Undibacterium parvum: one gene and its partner. The protein of the gene in region 1 binds, or shares a complex with, the protein of each later gene. Links are inferred from orthologs where the notes say so. Each region holds a gene or a part of one and is shown in the gene's direction. Other genes may lie near its edges.

Region 1 (2,876 bases):
TGGCTCCGAACTCACCATAGATCAAGTACTCGCCATGGGCGAGGGAGATACCATTAAAGTTGGTACTCCATTGGTCGCAGGTGCTACGGTGCTGGTTAAGGTGATTGATCACGGACGCCACGACAAGGTTCGCATTTTCAAAATGCGTCGTCGTAAGCATTACCAGAAGCGTCAAGGCCATCGCCAAAACTACACTGAACTGCAGATTGTTTCTATCAACGGTTAATCCGTCGATAAAGCAATTTACTCACCTGATTTTCAAGGAGCTAATAAATGGCACACAAAAAAGGCGGCGGCACCACGCGCAACGGCCGTGACTCAGAGTCAAAACGACTCGGCGTTAAAGTTTACGGCGGTCAGTCTATCAATGCTGGCGGTATCATCATTCGTCAACGCGGCACACGCGTTCACGCTGGTGAAAACGTCGGTATGGGCAAAGATCACACTTTGTTCGCGCTGACACCAGGCAAAGTACAATTTGCAATCAAGGGCGCTGCTAAGCGTCAATACGTTACTGTTGTTGCAGCAGCTGCAGTTGTAGCCGCTTAAGCACTTAGTAAGGCGCAAGCCCGTATATAAAAAGGCTCTGCCGTTGGTGGAGCCTTTTTAATTTGTACTATAAAATAAAAAAATCAGGATAGATGCAAAATAGTTTTTGCTTGGTGCGCGCATTCGCTGCACGGCAAATAGCTTTGTGGTCTGTCTATCGTATTCACTGGTCTCCAAGAGATATTACGAGGAATTGCGCTGCGCAGCGCGCTCGATTCTTTACTTGGCTCTGGTCTTAAAGCTGTAAAGCTCTATTGTTTAGGTGGCAAACATGAAATTTATCGACGAAGCAAGAATTGAAGTCATTGCAGGTGATGGCGGTAACGGCGTCGCCTCCTTCTGTCGTGAAAAATTCCGACCATTTGGTGGTCCAGACGGTGGCGATGGCGGCAAGGGCGGTAGTATTATCGCGGTAGCCGATCGCAACATTAATACCCTGGTCGATTTTCGTTATGCCAAGTTACATAAAGCCAAGAATGGTGAAAATGGTCGCGGTGCCGATTGCTACGGCAAGGGCGCGGACAATATCATGTTGCGCATGCCGGTAGGCACTTTAATTGTTGACCGCAATACCGATGAGCCGATTGCCGATCTGACCGAGCATGGTCAGGAAGTGGTGCTGGTGAAGGGCGGTGAAGGTGGTTGGGGTAATATCCATTTTAAATCTTCGACTAACCGTGCACCGCGTCAGCGTGGTGATGGTAAGGAAGGCGAACGCCGCGAATTAAAATTGGAATTGAAAGTATTGGCCGACGTCGGTCTGTTAGGTTTGCCGAATGCCGGTAAATCGACTTTCATTACTGCGGTCTCGAACGCCCGTCCTAAGATTGCCGATTACCCGTTTACCACCCTGCATCCGAACCTGGGTATGGTACGCGTCAGTCACGAAAAGAGTTTCGTGATTGCCGATATTCCTGGTCTGATCGAAGGTGCGGCCGATGGCGTAGGCTTGGGCGTACAATTTTTGAAGCATTTGCAGCGTACCGGTTTACTGTTGCACATCGTCGATCTGGCACCTTTCGATGAAGGCGTCGATCCGGTCAAAGACAATAAGGCGCTGGTCAAAGAACTGCGCAAGTATGATGAATCGCTGTTCGAGAAACCGCGCTGGTTGGTCTTGAATAAGCTCGACATTCTGAGCCCGGAAGAGCGCAAAAAACGTGTCAAGGATTTCGTCAAACGCTTCGCCTGGAAAGGGCCGGTATTTGAGATTTCAGCCTTGACCCACGAAGGTTGCCAGGAATTGGTGATTGCGATTTATGCCTATCTGGCAGAAAAACGTCAGTCCGAGCAGCGCTCGCAAGAGACCCAGATGAAAGAAGAAGCGCAAGGCATCTTGTCTATCGATCCAGATGATCCGCGTTTTAAAGTCTACGAAGAGTAATACTGGGACGAATGCGCAGAATAAAAAAGCCTGATTTTTCAGGCTTTTTTTACGTCCGTCTGATTGAGATGGCTAAGCACTTCTGTCGATTGCAAAAACGCATGCTGCCAGCGCGCATATTCCATGCGCCTGTCCAGCCTGCCTGGCCTGCAAGCCGCATGGGATATGCGCCTTAGGCCTTTGCCTTGTGGTTTTTTACGCGCTTAAATTTTAACGCCAGCCGTACATCATCTGTTCGGCCAGCAATTTTTTTGCCGGTGTGAATAGATCAATCGCAGTAAGTCCCAAACCTAGTAGGCTTTGGCTGAGGGCGCCATCGGGGCTGCTTGCAAAAATTCTTGCCATGCTATCGGTGATCTTGATGGTGGCGCTGCGATCGCTCTGCCTTTGGCTGATGAAGTCGCTGATCGCCAGCGCGGGCGACTGGCAATGGCCTTGCGTATTGAGTTGCGCGGCCAGACATTTTGCTAGTACTACGGCGTCGCGCAAGCCTAGATTTAAGCCTTGGCCAGCTACTGGATGCAGGGTCTGGGCGGCGTTGCCTATTTTGACGTTGCGTGTCTTGGCCGATGTTGGGGCTGTTTCCTGGGCCATCAGTCCTAGCGGGTAGGCGTGTCGGCGCGAGGCTTTGATAAACTTGCCTAGGCGGCCGCCAAAGGCTGTTTGCAATGCGCTTATGAAAGCGCTATCGTCTAGCGCCAGTATGGTTTGCGCGTTGTCCGGTCGCATGCACCAGACTAGCGCGTAGCCGTCTTCTTGCGGCAGTAAGGCCAGCGGTCCTTGATCAGTGAAGCGCTCGAAGGCGCGCCCGGCGATCGGCGTGTCGCTGATGATGTGAGCGATCACTGCAGTCTGCTGGTAGTCGTGATGGCGGCCACCCGCTTTTTGCGGCAGCTGCTGTTGCGCGCTGAAAGTGCCGCCTTCTGCCTGTATTACCAGATCG
Region 2 (15,888 bases), 540 kb from region 1 along the record:
TGGCACAAATGCTGGCACACTTTAGCGCGCCCTAAAGACTAGCCTTAAACCGATGGTCGAGCCCCGATATTTTTAGTGGGCAGGCCAGCGCGCATATTCCATGCGGTTTAGCGGGCATGCTCGGCTGCAGAGCGCATGGACTATGCGTGGTGAGTGCGTGGTGAACCTAGCCTGATTAGAACCCGAGCGCTGGGCCGGTTAGCGCATCATTGCTAACTCAGACTACTCATACCATTCACACTAAGGATTTTTATGCTTGGGCATATCGCCGCATTTTCCCACCATGTTTTGTTCTGCTTGAAGCGTCCCGATTCGTCGGAAGATCGCGCCCAATTGCTGGCTGCGCTGCATGCACTGGCGCAGATCGAGGTGGTACGCGGCATGCATATTTCTTTACCAGCAGCGCCAGGCCATGATCCTGTGGTCGATAGGAATTACGACCTGTCTTTGCTATTGTTTTTCGATAGCATAGAAGACGAAAAAACATATCAAAGTCATGCTTTGCATCAAAAATTTATTCAGGAAAACGCCGCTTTGCTGGGCTCAGTGCGGGTGTTTGATTCGTTCAGCCAAAACTCAAACTGAAGCCTGACTGAGGTACGCGTGCCATTATTTTTTTTGCATGCCCGCCAAGGCGCATATTCTATGCGCTTGTCCAGCCTGCCTAGCCGCAAAGCCGCATGGGCTATGCGTGTTGGGCTAGTACTCAAAATTAGTTACTGTTCAGCCCGCTATGAAGAAAGTCATAACCACTCAACACAGAGACACAGAGACACAGAGATTCACAGAGGAAAGCAAGGAAGTTCTCCGTTTTCTCTGTGTCTCTGTGTCTCCTTTGAGAGGTTTTCGCTTTTTTTTAATAATTTTAGTAGCAGGCTGAATAGATACCAAAATTAAGTAGCAAATCTAAGCGCGCAGATCTGCCAGCAAGTTGCCGGCTGCTAGGGCGGCTTGCTCGTGGCCGGGTTCGCGCCAGGATTCTGTTAATGCCTCGCTCTGCCATTGTTGCATGGCGTTGGTTTGCAATAGATGCTGGGCGTAAGCAGCGGATTTTTCGTTTAATGCCAGCCCATAGCTTTGCGCCCGAAATACCACCGGAGCGAAGAAGGCATCGATCGCAGTGAATTTGGCACCGGCTAAAAACGGGCCACCGAATTGATCCAAACCTTGGTTCCAAAGTTCATTGAGTCTGGCGATGTCGTGATTAAACGCGGCGCTAGTGGCAGGCATCTGTATCCGGAAACCTACATGCATAGGGCAAGTTTGGCGGATTGCAGTAAAACCGCTATGCATCTCGGCCGCCGCACAGCGCGCCCAGGTGCGTGCCTTGCCATCGGTTGGCCAGACGCCAGCATGTCTTTCTGCCAGATATTCTATGATGGCCAGTGAATCCCAAACCACATCGACGGCTTTGCTGGCGTGTAGGCAGGGTACTTTACCGGCCGGATTAAAGCTTCTGAATTCATCCCAGTTAGAGTCACTACCAAACGGTGCGATTTTTTCTTCGAAAGGAATCCCGAGTTCGCGCATCAGCGCCCAAGGACGCAAGGACCAGGAGGAATAATTTTTATTTGCGATGAATAGTGTGTACATGGAAGCTCCAAGGGGGGATGGGTGAGGCTTGATGTGTATGGTAAAAGCGCGGCGGCTTAAAAATCACTGAAACGGTGATTGATTTGGTCCTGGTTTCAAAATCTCGGCGCTTAAACTAGTGTAAAAAACCAATGCAGAGTATATGCGAAATCGCACTAGGCAGCGTGTCCATGCATCTTTGCGCAGTCTCACTCTATTCACTCTAGCCTTATCGCCAAATCGCGTCCGGCCATGGCCTGATTGCCGGCGTAGTCTGCGGCCAGAATACGTAAGATGTAATCACCTAAAGGCAGATCTTTGATAGACCAGTAAGCCGTGCTGGCGTGGCCATCTCTGACGATGTTGGTGACCTTGTACAAGAAACGGGTACTGGCGTTGCCATGTACGGTGATGCCACTGTCGCTGGCGTAGGCAATTTTGACGCTCTCTTCATCTGGCGGCAGACGGTTAAATTCGAGCTTGATCTGGGGCTGCTCAAAGCCTGGCAGTGGACTGCCATCGGCGTGCAAAATTTGATAACCGAGTTTGTAAAGGCCCAGACGGCGGCGCGCTGCATTACCATCGGCCTGATCGTAAGCATCGACGATGATGCTGAGCTTATCTAAGCTGCGCGCTACCCGCAGCCGCGTGTCGCCCTTATTTTTTTTCAGGATCTGGCCAGTTTGACTGAGTAATTGTATCTGCTCTATGTGCGGAGCTACTTCATCTTTAAAGCCGCTCAAACCCAGAGTCAGTGGATTGAGTGCCGCACCTGCTTGACTATAACTGAGATGCACGTGATACATGCGATTGACTGTGCCTAACACTTCACCAGTTTGAAAACGGGTGCCGCGCTTAATCCGGATTTGATCATTGGCTGCCAGCTTGTCCTTGTCGTCCGGTATCGGTTCACCCCTAGTCACGATAAAGCGGCTAGGGTCGATAGGACTATCGTCTTGTTGGCGTCCGACGCGCATGTGGATGTAGGACATATTTGCGATGCGCATTCCTTCATTGATACTGCCGTAGCCCCAGGCTGGCAACACCGTACTGACTTTTTCACTGGCAACGGCCAACACTGGCGCTCCCATGGCGGCCTGGATATCGACACCGCTATGAAAATGGTCACGGCTCTCACCCTTGTAATTGCCACGCACTTCACCGATAGTGCCGACGATTTCATGGGCTTGATGTTGTGGTTTGAGCGGCCAGGGGAAGCTGGGCGATTGGCTGAGCGTCGACGCGCTGGCGAGCTTGGAGGTGGCGAGCTTGGTCGTGGCAGGTGCAGGCTGGACTGCGGCAACTTGTTCTGATTCCGCTAGTTTGTGTTGGACGCTGAGAACTTGAAATTGCGCCGCATCACTCACCGCCAGCGTGCCGTCGGCCTTGATAGCGATCGCGACCGGGCGCTGCAGGCGCGCACTAAATGCGTCGCCGCTCTGAATATCGATGTCTATGCCGCTTAAGCCATGTAGTTTGCCGCTCGCGTCTATCTGCAGCAGACGGCCATTCGAGGCTTCTCCTACATACAGCACACCATCGTGCGTCAGCGCCAGACCTAGTGGACGTTTCATCAGGGCGTCGCTGTCCTCGGGCAAGCTGCGTGCCAGCGTCGTAACCTGACCCAGCGCGCTGATTTTACGGATCGCATTGTTGCGGGTATCGCTGACAAAGACTTCAGCGCTGGCGCTGACTACCAGCGCGCTGGGGGTGTCAAATAGCGCCTCTAGTGCTATGCCGTCCCGGTAGCCGGGGCGATCACCGCCAGCCAAAGTAGTGACTTCACCATCTACATTGATGACACGGATTTTGTCGTTATAAGTATCTGCTACATACACCTTGCCGCTAGCGTCGACTGCCACCCCGACCGGCCCGTTAAATTGGGCCTGGCTGGCGGCACCATCGCGATACCCGGCCTGGCCATTGCCTGCGACGGTAGTGACCACACCTAGCGCGCTGATCTTGCGGATACGATGATTGCCAGTGTCTGCCACATATAAATTACCTGCAGCATCGATCGCCAAACCCGAGGGTGTGTGGAATGCTGCAGCCTCACCCTGACCGTCAGCATAGGCTTCGCTAGATCCCGCTAGGGTGCTGACTATGCCAGCCGGCGTAATTTTCCTGATGCGATTATTGTCGCCGCCATCCGCCACATACAGATTTCCTGCTTGATCGTAGACGATGCCGTAGGGATCGCTGAAGCGGGCCAAGTCAGAGCTGCCGTTTATGTTTCCTGCGCTAGCGGCACCAGCCAAACGCACTAGCGTGGCTGGCCAAGCCAAGACGGTAGCATTAGCTGAGTTCGCGTGGAGAGGCGCAATATCGGGGTGCTTTGCTTGATCTGAAAATATGAAATAAACGATAGCTACTGCGCTGAGGATGAGTAGTAAAAACCCACCGGCGCGGCGAAATTGAGAGGGTGATAGGATCAAGGTGTGCTGACTGAGGAAGAAAGTTAAAGGCTGCCAAACTTAAAATATAGACTGGGTTCCCTGCGTTTTACGGGAATCAGGTAGGCCTTATTTCCCTTTGACCGGATCATACCAAAGTTCGGATCGGTTCAAGGGCGTTTGCGCGCTGAGCTTAGGGTTGGGAATGCGCAAGATGCGGCGTTGTGCCAGACCAGCGCGTTTGATGAGATCGGACTTATATTGATTAAACAGAGCAATCAGAGAGCCATCTTTAATCATGATTTCCATACCGGCTTCGATACGCTTGGCGATGCGCTCACCATCGGCATCGCGTCGCACAAAGAAATAGCGTGGCAAGGGGTAATATAAGAGCAGCGTCGGTTCGACCGTGAAATTATGTTCTAGGTGGCGCTCATCGTATTCACGCCAGGCTTCATCTAAAGAGCGCGATAAAAAATCGAAACGCCGCAGTTTCAACATAGGGAATAAACCGTCATAACTACTGCCTTCGACCACGTTAAATTGCGCCGCCGTGAGTATCGCGACATCAGCCCAGCCGCGTCCTTGGCCTACGCTGAATTTGCGTAAATCATCCAGACTTTTTACCGATGCGAATTTCTCCTGGTCGGCCGGGCGTATCAAAAAAATTCGGTAGCCGAGTAAGCCGCGGTCGACCGGTATGCGTATCGGTAGAAAGCTGGTTTCTAGTTCTGCATTGGTGGCGCGCACAAATAAATTGATTTCGCTATTCGGACGTAGCATTTCAAAGCTGACGCGGGCCGGCGGCATTTGGTGTTGCGACTGTTTGATCTCGAAAGCACCGTAGCGCGCGCTGGTTTTTTCTAAGGCCGTGCGCAACACTTCCCAATCGTATTGATAACGACTATCGCTATCCGATTCCGCCCGTGGGTAGGTCAGGCTCACGGCGTAAGTGTGCGTGCAAACAAGAATCGACAGCAGTGCTGATAATGCGAATCGGGATGTATGCCGTAACAGGCTGATCTGAGGCGAGGCGAGAGTCACAATGAGGGGCGATGCCAGTATTTTCCGTATGGGAATGATTGTAGCATTTTTGGAATTCGGCTAAGGAATTTCTGAACTCGTAAGGATTGCCGCTGCTTCTATTGCGAAGTCAACTCATAAGAGTTGAAGACATGGGGCAGGACAGAGTTACTCAGGCTAAGCTAAGTCCGACGTAGAGAATTTGCAAGCTAAATAAGCAAATTAAAAAAGCAAATTAAAAGAGTAAGCAAAAAAAACAAGCTAACAGAGTAGGGTCAAAGAGTAATGTGAGTAAGAAGGAAAGAGACTAAAAACAAGCGATGAAATAAGTTGCAATTGAGAATTTAATCTTTTAAAGTGCGCGCTGTTCACGGGCATCTGAAATTATTTGCTGTGATTTAAAACAATATTTTTGCAATGAAAGAACGTTCTATGATGAAGACTAAGCTTAATTTTCGCAGCTGGGGCCTGGGCGGTAAATTGTCTGGCATCGCCTTTGTCTTGATTTTTCTCACATTTTTTGGTTTTGTGGCGGGCATAGGCAATGCGACCTATAGCGTCATGAAAAAACGATCACTGGTGGAATTTACCCATTTAGTTGATACCGTCGGCAATATGCTGGAAATTTTCGATAAGACGGTACGTCAAGACGCGATGCGTGCCAACCATCTGTTTGAGATGCAATTTGCGCCCGAGTTCTCGGTCGATAGCGCGAATCAAATCGAGGTCGCCGGGAAGATGCTGGATAGCCTGAAAAACGGCGAGACCGTGCTCAATCTCAACACCACAATCGTCGATAAATTTAGCGTCAGCAGTAATGCGCTTGCGACTATTTTTCTCAAACAAGGCGATGACTTTATACGGGTCACCACTTCCGTAAAAAAAGAAAATGGTGAGCGCGCCATAGGTACTGCCTTGGATAAGAATGGTGCCGCGTATGCACAACTCATCAAGGGCGAAGAGTATGTTGGCATGGCGAGCTTGTTCGGTAAAAATTTCATGACCATGTATAAACCGGTCAAAAATAAAGAAGGACAGCTGATCGCGGTTCTATTTACGGGGATTGATGTAGTTGATTCTCTTAAAGAATTAAAAGACAAAATTAAATCAATCAAGATTGGTGAGACCGGATACTTTTTTGCGCTCAATGCGAAGGCTGGCAAAGACCAGGGTATGTTGATGGTGCATCCAGCCAAAGAAGCTAGCAATATCATCGATGCGAAAGATGCTTCGGGGCGTGAATTCATTAAAGAAATTTTGGAAAAAAAGAATGGCGTCATCGAATATCCTTGGCTCAATAAGGAACTTAACGAAACCACTGCGCGTGACAAACTCGTTGTTTTTAAATATGTGAATGGCTTTGATTGGGTGATTGCTGGCGGCACCTATATCGATGAAATGAATCAAGCATCGAAAGAAATACTGATTAAATTTGGCGTCATCGCCTTAGTCTTATTGCTGGCGTTTATCGGGATACTCGCTAGCGTGATTAAGCGTAGTATCAGCCAGCCTTTGGCCCAGGTGGTGGGGGTTGCCGAGCGCATGGCCACTGGCGACATGACCGCAAATTTAGAATCGGATCGCGTTGATGAAATCGGTCAACTGATACATGCTATGAATGGCATAAGTAAGGGACTGAGCAGTGTGATTAGTGAGGTCAGAATCGGTACCGAAACCATCAACGTGGCGTCCCGGGAAATCGCTAGTGGGAATGCCGATCTCTCCAGTCGCACCGAATCGCAAGCCAGTTCTTTGGAGGAGACGGCCAGTTCTATGGAAGAGCTCACCTCGACCGTGCGACAGAACGCCGACAATGCACGTCAGGCCAATCAATTGGTGGTGTCAGCCAGTAGTGTTGCGCTTAAGGGCGGGGCGATTGTTGGACAGGTGGTCGGCACCATGTCTGAGATTAAGACCAGTTCTAGTAAGATCGTCGACATTATCGGAGTCATCGATGGCATCGCGTTTCAAACCAATATTCTGGCTCTAAACGCCGCAGTGGAAGCGGCCAGAGCGGGTGAGCAAGGGCGTGGCTTTGCGGTGGTTGCCACTGAAGTGCGTAATCTGGCACAGCGTAGTGCTGGTGCAGCTAAAGAGATTAAGGCATTGATCGATGATTCTGTAAGTAAGGTCGATTACGGTAGCAGCTTGGTCGATTCTGCTGGTAAGACTATGCAGGAAATAGTCACTAGCGTACAGCACGTCGCCGACATCATGAGCGAAATCAGCTCGGCGAGTCAGGAGCAAAGTTCGGGCATAGAACAAGTGAATTTGGCGATTACACAAATGGATGAGATGACCCAGCAAAATGCAGCGCTGGTGGAGCAAGCAGCCGCCGCAGCGCAGAGCATGAGTGAACAAGCCGAGAGTCTATTGCAGGTAGTGGGGCAATTTAAAATTAATAGCTCAGTTGCGCCTACGGCTATCGCTTCAGCAAAACCCTTGCCGAAAAAACTTCCACAAAAAGCCCCGCAAAAAGCGTATCAACAAAGTGCGGCCAAACCAAACGCTGCGCGCCCGGTTAAGCCTAAGCTAATCGCAAGTTCTGAAAAAAAACGCGCGACGGACCAGGAGTGGGAAGAGTTCTGATTTTTAGCGCTGCTGCGCCGTTGAAAAAAACAGCGCAAGCGCTCTAGGTTTTTATTTGAGTGCCATCGCCAAGGCGCATATTCCATGCGGTTCTCCAAGGCATATTGCTTGTATACCCGCATGGACTATGCGTCTTGGCGGGGTGGTCAGTTTAATTTGCTTTGCCTTGCATTAATCAAGTTTGATCAGACTCAAGCCTTAAGCGCTTGGCTAGATCTGGGCGCACGGTGTAAGCTAGCGTTATGAAAACACATCACACTGAAGAAATCAAAGAGCCATTCGCTGCCGCCCGCTTCATTAAGGAAATCGGGCGCGGCAAGGATGGCGCGCGCAGTATGTCGCAAGAGGATGCGCAATTATTATATGGCGCCATGCTCGATCAAAGGGTCTCTGATCTGGAGATGGGGGCGATACTCTTGTCTATGCGTATCAAGGGTGAATCGGTGGCTGAAATTGCTGGTTTTTTAGCCGCAGCAGAAGCCTCGACCAGCTTATTGACGGCCCCAGCTGCTAGCCTGTATGCCCCGGTGATTATCCCTACATACAATGGTGCACGTAAAAAAGCCAATCTGACACCTTTGCTGGCGCTGCTGCTGGCACGCAAAGGCGTGCCGGTGTTAGTGCATGGGGTATTGCAGGATGCCGGACGGGTTAGCACGGCTGAGATTTTTCAGGCACTAGAGCATCCTCTGGCACAATCTAAGCAAGAGGCCGAGGCGCAGATGGCGCAACAATTGCCGGCCTTCATGGCTATCGATGTCTTGTCGCCAAAAATGACGCGCATTTTAGCCATGCGAAAAATTTTAGGGGTGCGCAGTTCTACCCATACCCTGGTCAAAATTTTGCAGCCGTTCACCGATGCCGCGCTGCGTTTAACTTCTTACACCCATCCCGAGTACCTGGTCATGCTGCAGCATTATTTTAGCCAGGTGGCACCGCGTGAGCGTGGCGATGCCTTCCTGATGCGCGGCACCGAGGGCGAGACGGTCGCCAATACCGCCAGAGCGCAACAGATAGACTGGTTTCATGAAGGCGAATGCACGACGCTGGTGCATACCCATCAAAGTGTCTCGGGCGATCTGCCAGACACGCCGCAAGAAATCGATGCGGCCAGCACTGCCGCCTGGATCAAGGCGGTGCTGACCGGTGATATCGCGGTACCACCGAATATCGCCGATCAGGTCGAGCACTGTGCTGCGGTCGCCAAGCTGATACAGGCCAGGGTGTAGCGCTTCTGGCTGCGGCTTCTCAGCAGGCAAGGGTCTAGCTTAAGCAGCCCCCGATTGCTCGACTAAGGCGGCCATTGCCACCGCGTCGTCGCCACCGGTGGCGCGCAGACCGGCTGCCATATTTACTTTATCCTGCGCCGACTGCTTTTGGCTGACTTTCCATTTTCCTTCCAGACGCTTAATCGGGATCTCGATACCAACTAAGCCCCGGACCAGTTTGTCTATGAAAGCTGGCGGTGCATCGTCGACCTTCCATGGCAAGGGCTGGCTAGCCTCATGGATGTCGCTTAAGGCATGCAAATGGTTTAGCAGCCATTGCGCATCGTGGATCAGCTCTAGCTTTCCATGCGCATGCACCACCGCATAATTATAGGTAGGCACTTCTTCGCCGCTGATGCGTTTTTCTTCATACCAGTTGGGCGTGATGTAGGCACTAGGGCCCTGAAAAATCAGCATGGCCTCACTCTCCGCCTGTAGATTTTTCCAAAGCGGATTGGCGCGCGAGATATGCGCCCTGAGCGTGCCAAACGGCGCTTCTGGCGTTGCTGCTAACAGTTCAAACGGTAAGTGATTGGCATTGAGTCCGCTAGCCTCCACTGTTATCAGGGTGCCCAGCGGGTGCTCTTGCATCAATTGATGCAGTACCTCCAGGCGCTTTTCAGAATAATGGGCAGGGATATACATCAGGCCGCCTCGACTACGATTTCAGCGCGCAAGGAATTGGCGATATAGCATTCCTCATGGGCTTGATGATGCAAGTTAGCCAGTTCCTCAGCAGTAGGAAGTCTGACTCCGGAAAATGCGATTTCAGGTCGCAGGCTGATGCGGGTAATGGCGAGCTTGCCAAACTCGTTTTTGGCCATAGTACCGACGGCCTTATCTGTATAACTATCAACAGTAAAACCTTGTTTGCAGGCCAGCCATAAAAACACCAGCATATGGCAACTGGAGGCCGCAGCGACCAGCGCTTCTTCCGGATCGACATTGGCCGCCACCGACATAGGCAAGGGCACCGATAAAGGCGAGGACGAGGCTGGCACCGTCAAGCCGCCATCAAACTGCCAGTCGTGGGCACGACTATATAAGTTGTCGGCAAAATTTTGCTCGCCACGCTGCCAGTGAATTTGCGCTTGATATTGATGCATAGCTATTCCTTACTGAGAAATTGAAAATATGATCTTTTCGATTGCGCTTATCTTAAACTTGATAATGGCTATTTAAAAGTACCAATAAAGTATAATTTTAAAATACCAATGGTGATATTTTGTCGCGCCGCTTGTTGATGGCAATTGTTGATTCCGATTGTTGATCCATTCCACTCTTAGAGATAGAGCTAGCCTCATGATGTCTTTATTTATCCAGTCTGTGCAATTAGATCCCGCTGCCAAGACCGCCTTATTTCGCCAACTGTATGGGGCGATCAAGCAGGCTATTCTGGCAGGCACGCTGCAGCCCGGCATGCAGTTGCCGCCTACCCGTGATTTTTCACTGGCGCTGGGGGTATCGCGCCAAACCGTCTTGAATGCCTACGACTTATTACTGGCCGAAGGTTATTTACTTGGCGAAGTAGGTAAGGGCACTTACGTCCATCATCAATTGCCAGCAGGCGCGGTGCCTAAGTTGCCAGGCACTTTGGGTGTATCCAGCTCTGGCGCGGATGCTCCAGGCCTGTCGCAGCGTGGCTTGCGCTATGCCGATACGCGAGGTCAGTCGCGTATCCATCAGGATAAAACCCGCGTATTTCGGGTCAGCATGCCAGGCTTGGATGCCTTCCCGTTTGACACCTGGGCCAGACTGGAAGCGCGCCGCTGGCGCCATCACGAAGACCAGCTAGGCTATAGCGATCCGGCTGGTTATCTGCCGCTACGCGAATTATTGGCGGTGTATCTGAAAGCGGCGCGTGGGGTCAATTGCCATGCCGGGCAAATCATCATCACTTCAGGTTCGCAGCAAGCCCTGTATTTACTGCCCACCGTCTTACTCGATCCGGGTGATGCTGCATGGATAGAGTCGCCCGGCTATCGCGGCGCGATCGCGCCTTTGCTGGCGGCGCAGGCCGAAATCTGCCATGTGCCAGTCGATGCAGAAGGACTCGATGTCGGCTACGCCGCCAGCCATTATCCGCATGCCAAATTGGCGTATGTCACGCCTTCGCATCAACTGCCTTTGGGGATGACCATGAGTCTGCAAAGGCGGCTGGCCTTGCTGGCTTGGGCCAAACAGCGGCGCGCCTGGGTGATCGAGGATGATTATGATAGCGAATACCGCTATAGCGGGGCGCCCTTAGCTTCGCTGCAAAGTCTGGATCAGAGTGGCAATGTGATTTATGTAGGCACCCTCTCCAAGGTGCTGTTTCCCGGTTTGCGGCTAGGCTATATGGTGCTGCCCGAGACCTTAGTTGCGCCTATGCTGCAGGCCAAAACCACCATCGATAAACACACGGCGATCGTGCCGCAAATGGTGCTGGCAGATTTTATGGCGCAAGGGCATTTTGGCCGGCATATCAAACGCACCCGCAAGTTGTATGCGCAAAGGCAAGCGGCCTTGCTGCACGCCTTAGACACTAGCTTGAAAGATGAATTAGTCTGCGGTGCCAGCGATGGCGGCCTGGATCTGGCGGTGCATTTTAAACGTCAACGTGATGAACAAGCGGTGGTGCAGGCAGGTTTGGCTGCCGGTATGGAATTGCGCGGCTTGTCGCATTACGCGATGTCGCCCGAGCTAGCAGCGGCTGCCAATTTTTCTGCCGGCCTGCTACTGGGTTTTTCCTCGGTGACGGAAGCTGAGATAGAGCAGGGCGCAGCTACATTGTTACGAGTGCTGACAAAGATGAAGTAAATAAGGTATTTCTAAAACCGTGCGCGCATATTGCATGCGCCTTGCAGGCCAATATAGGGCTGCAGGCCGCGCCGGGTATGCGTATGCATATTTAGAAGTTTGCTTATGGAATCGATTAAAAATCGCGCCGGCAGTAAGCTTGAAATTGTATTCATCTTGCCACGCTGATTGCGCAGCGTTTACTACTACACTTATTTCATCAACAGCTTGCGTCTTTCGTACTCTATCTTAATGATGTAACGCTGTATCGCCACTTCCACCACGTGCGGTAAATCTATAAATTTCACCCCTACCCGATAGCGACCCTTGCCATTGCGATCGATTTGCGAGATGTGCCGTATCATGCCCGAGCAGTCTAATCTGGTTTTGTCTGAGAGCGCGATCACCACGTGCGCCACGGTCTCATCATTGGCGAAATGCGGTGCGCCTATCACCGTCGCGCCAAAGCCGCTGACGCTTAAATCATGCAAGACCCAATCGCATAAACTGACCCCATATTCATTGCTCAATTTGACCTTGAGTGCGGTCAGCACCGGCAGCACATTTCTATAGCACTCGCGCCTTTGCAGGCGAATAACTTGGTTCGGTAGCGGCACCCAAAAAGCATCGGTATCACCCCAGCTAATGCGCTGCGGCTGTATGCCAGAAAATTGCACGCGTATCCCATCAGGCGCGGCGATGAAAACACAGGCGGTCGCCTGCGCTAGCATTTTATTGGTTCTCGGATCTCCCCCCAAATCAAAAATCAGAGCGTCGGATCTAGCTTCCAGCAAGAGCGTCAAAATAAAGTCTTTGCCGCCATTAAAATACACGGCAACCGCTTCTCGCCTATGGATTAAATCATTCAAAGCATTGAGAATTTCCATTCTTCCAAGCAAGAAAAATCTATCCTCAATCTCGTCATCACTCAAGGATGCGGACATAGAAAGTCTCCGTATTAATATGAGTTAGGACTGACGAAAAAAATGCCCCAGCGTCCTTGTATCCGCCTTGCCGTACTAGCGTAAGTCTGCGGCGGTACGCCTAGCTGGAACAATTTTTTCGTAAATCCTAAACGTTCTATAAAAATACGCGCTAGCTTGCAGCGAGTCAATACAATTGGGTTAGCTGTTAGTCTGCTGTTGGTCTGCTGTGTTCGCTAGGTTTTACGCTGAATTAGCCCAGCAAGCGCAAATCCATGCAACGCGACACCGCTTGTGTGCGGTTTTGTACATTCAGTTTCTTGTAGATTTTTTGTAGATGATTTTTGACCGTGAGCGCGCTAATGCCCAGGATGATGCCAATCTCAAAATTGCTCTTGCCTTGTTTTACCCAACGCAAAATGTCGATTTCTCTTGCTGTGACCGGGCGTGCCAGGCTGGAACCTGAGCCCGGATTCGAAAGTGGTTCTGCGGCGTTTGCGACTAGACGGAGTAGGGATATATGTAAGTAGGGCAGCAATAATTCTAGGAAGAAGCTATGCCTGCTGTCCGCCGCATCGGGTAGCCCAAATAAGGCGAAAAACGAGGCGCCGCCAGGTAAGTTTTCGGTACTGTGGACGACACTGATGCCGAGTTTTCGTATCTCCATTTCCGCACGCAGGCGGCTCAGTGGATGGCTGTCGCTACGCTCGCCTTGCTCTATCAATAGGGGCAGGCGTTCTTCATTGCGACAGTGGCGCGCTAGTCGCAAAGCAAAGCCATCGTGCGGATTGCATAATTGCTCTTTGGATTGTTCATCCAAAATGACGCTATGCATGCACTCTATGTGCACCACCTCGCCATCGCCGCCAAATTGTATGCAGACCATGATCTCATGCGGCAATAAGCTTTGAAACTGTCCCTGCGTCCATAGAAAAAACTGGCGTCGCCTGCGCACCTGCAATGCCGACTCTATGGTGCGCAGCAAGTATTCCTGTTCTCTCAGACTCAGTACCACCAGATCGTCCATAGGTCTTTTTCTAGTTCGGGATAGCAGCAAAATTGCGCCAGCTTTCTTGTGTGCCTGGCTGGCGTAATTTTGCCTCAGTCCTTTGATTGTGTCGTTCTACATCGCGTGGGCGAGCGTGGCGCTAAGCAATCCGCGTAGCGCCACGAGGGATGAATAAATGTTGCTAAAAATCGGATTTTTTTACGTAATTTCTTTAAAGTTTTTTTGCTCGCGAGTGCCTAAATGCTGGTCGATAGCTGCTTGAGTTGTGGCTGTACTAAACGATAGCCACTGCCTCTGACCGTTTCTATCATCAGATGATGACCGGTCGCCTCCAGTATCGAGCGTAAGCGACCGACATGGGTGTCAACCGTGCGCTCTTCCACAAAAACACTATTTCCCCATACTTGATCGAGTAAATTCGAACGGCTGTGTACCCGTTCCGGGAAATTCATCAGATATTGCAAGAGCCTAAATTCGGTAGGGCCCAAGGGCAGTTGACGGGCCCCGACGATCACTCTTTGGGTCACAGGATCGAGCCGCATCCCGGCGATTTCTATAATTTCTGAGCTGGCGTGCGGTGCGCGTCTACGCAATAAGGCCTGGATACGGGCGATCATCTCACGTGGGCTAAAGGGCTTGGTCATATAGTCGTCAGCGCCACTCTCTAGCCCGAGTATTTTGTCTTGTTGTTCGCCGCGTGCGGTCAGCATAATAATTGGCAGATCGCGGGTGCGCGCCTGTGCACGCAAACTGCGTATCAGATTGATCCCCGATTGGCCCGGTAGCATCCAGTCCACCAGCAGCATGTCAGGTAAGTGATCGCGTAGCAGACTGACAGCAATTTCGGCGTCATCGGCGCGCATCACCTGATAGCCAGAAAGGCTGAGATTGACCGCTATCAATTCTTGTATCGCAGGCTCATCTTCCACCACTAAAATACTTACTTGCATGTAGCCTGTCCTTTGTTAAAAAACGTGCACCAGCAGGTGCTTTTGTTGTGTTGCAATGGCTTGTTTGAATCTGCGCGCTCTGATGTTAGCTTAGCTAATTGCCAAGATGATGCTTAAAATTTATGACCTGCTCATGACGATTTACAGCTGCTTACAGATTCCGGAGTAACTATTGCGGTTTCGCTGTGCCTGGTAACTAGCAGGGCGAGTTCAATGCGCATTTTGTCGTTTCAGCACCACACTGATGGTGCGCACGATGATCCACAAGTCCAGTGATAGAGACCATTTACGGACGTAGTCGAGATCAAACTCTATCCTGGCCTTCATCTTGTCCAAGGTGTCGGTTTCTCCGCGCAGGCCATTCACTTGCGCCCAACCGGTAATCCCGGGGCGCACCTTGTGGCGCAGCATGTAACCCTTGATCAGTTTGCGATACATTTCATTGTGGGCGACCGCATGTGGGCGTGGCCCGACTATGCTCATGCGACCTTGCAAAACATTGATAAACTGAGGTAGTTCATCGAGCGAACTGCTGCGTAAAAACTTGCCTATGCGGGTCACGCGTAAATCATTTTTTTTAGCCTGCACCACATTCGGGCCATCATCGTTAGCCGTCATAGAGCGAAATTTATACACGATGATTTGCTCGCCATACAGTCCATAACGGCGCTGCTTAAAAATCACCGGGCCAGGTGAAGTCAGCTTAATTGCCAGCGCAATCACCAGCATCAGTGGCGTCAAGAGTATTTGTATGAGACTAGCGAGCACGATGTCGCTGGCGCGTTTGATCAAACTATTGAGACCGATAAAGGGCGATTCACAGATGGCCACTACCGGTACCCCGCCTATGCTGTCAAAGCGTGCCTGCATCAGATCGAAGGTATACACATCGGGTAAAAAATAGATGGATGCCGTGGTGTCTTGTAAATCATCGAGTAATTTATGGATGCGTGTTTGCGCCGACATAGGCAGGCTGATGAATAAAACCTTGATCTGATGTTCGCGTACATAGGCTGCTACATCGTTCATTTTGCCCAATAAAGCTGCTGGTATTTCTAGCTGACTGCGCGGCTCAGTTCTATCTTCAAAATAGCCGGACAATCGCATATTCAGATTGCCGTTGTCGCGCAGACGTGCGCTCAATTTGAGCCCGGCTTCGCTGGCACCGACAATCACCACCGATAGTATTTCTCCCTCTTTGCGTAAATTTTGTGTGATTTTGCGTAAGCTCAGATGGCTGGCAAGGAGTGCAAACGGTGTCAGTACAAACCACAGCAACAGAACTATTGCAGAGAATTGCCGTGATAAACCCGAGGCATAGCCAATAAATGCCAGGATTGCCACGATGCTGAGCCAGCCGGTAAAAATATCACGCCCGTAAGC

The links.
Region 2: the proteins of obgE (region 1) and ybiB are in contact, whole or in part, in a crystal structure (PDB 8BFT), measured with the Escherichia coli proteins. The link is inferred for Undibacterium parvum from one-to-one orthologs.

What each region holds. Positions count from the first base shown.
Region 1 is NZ_CP034464.1:3,118,065-3,120,940, forward strand. It holds obgE (GTPase ObgE), read left to right. Parts: upstream 1-820; coding sequence 821-1,933; downstream 1,934-2,876. Other genes in the region: rplU (50S ribosomal protein L21), read left to right, coding at 1-226; rpmA (50S ribosomal protein L27), read left to right, coding at 274-549; EJN92_RS13660 (FAD-dependent monooxygenase), read right to left, coding at 2,144-2,876. UniProt on the Escherichia coli protein: An essential GTPase which binds GTP, GDP and possibly (p)ppGpp with moderate affinity, with high nucleotide exchange rates and a fairly low GTP hydrolysis rate.
Region 2 is NZ_CP034464.1:3,655,801-3,671,688, forward strand. The notes cover bases 6,820-9,812. They hold ybiB (DNA-binding protein YbiB), read left to right. Parts: upstream 6,820-7,819; coding sequence 7,820-8,806; downstream 8,807-9,812. Other genes in these bases: EJN92_RS22090 (methyl-accepting chemotaxis protein), read left to right, coding at 6,820-7,577; EJN92_RS16030 (FMN-binding negative transcriptional regulator), read right to left, coding at 8,846-9,490; EJN92_RS16035 (OsmC family protein), read right to left, coding at 9,490-9,812. Outside these bases: EJN92_RS15995 (WbuC family cupin fold metalloprotein), read left to right, coding at 1-35; EJN92_RS16000 (Dabb family protein), read left to right, coding at 253-585; EJN92_RS16005 (glutathione S-transferase family protein), read right to left, coding at 907-1,593; EJN92_RS16010 (gluconolaconase), read right to left, coding at 1,791-3,857; EJN92_RS16015 (hypothetical protein), read right to left, coding at 4,095-4,910; more of EJN92_RS22090, read left to right, coding at 5,406-6,819; more of EJN92_RS16035, read right to left, coding at 9,813-9,951; MocR-like pyridoxine biosynthesis transcription factor PdxR, read left to right, coding at 10,148-11,644; EJN92_RS16045 (flagellar brake protein), read right to left, coding at 11,836-12,567; XrtB/PEP-CTERM-associated transcriptional regulator EpsA, read right to left, coding at 12,800-13,573; phosphate regulon transcriptional regulator PhoB, read right to left, coding at 13,792-14,505; EJN92_RS16060 (undecaprenyl-phosphate glucose phosphotransferase), read right to left, coding at 14,716-15,888.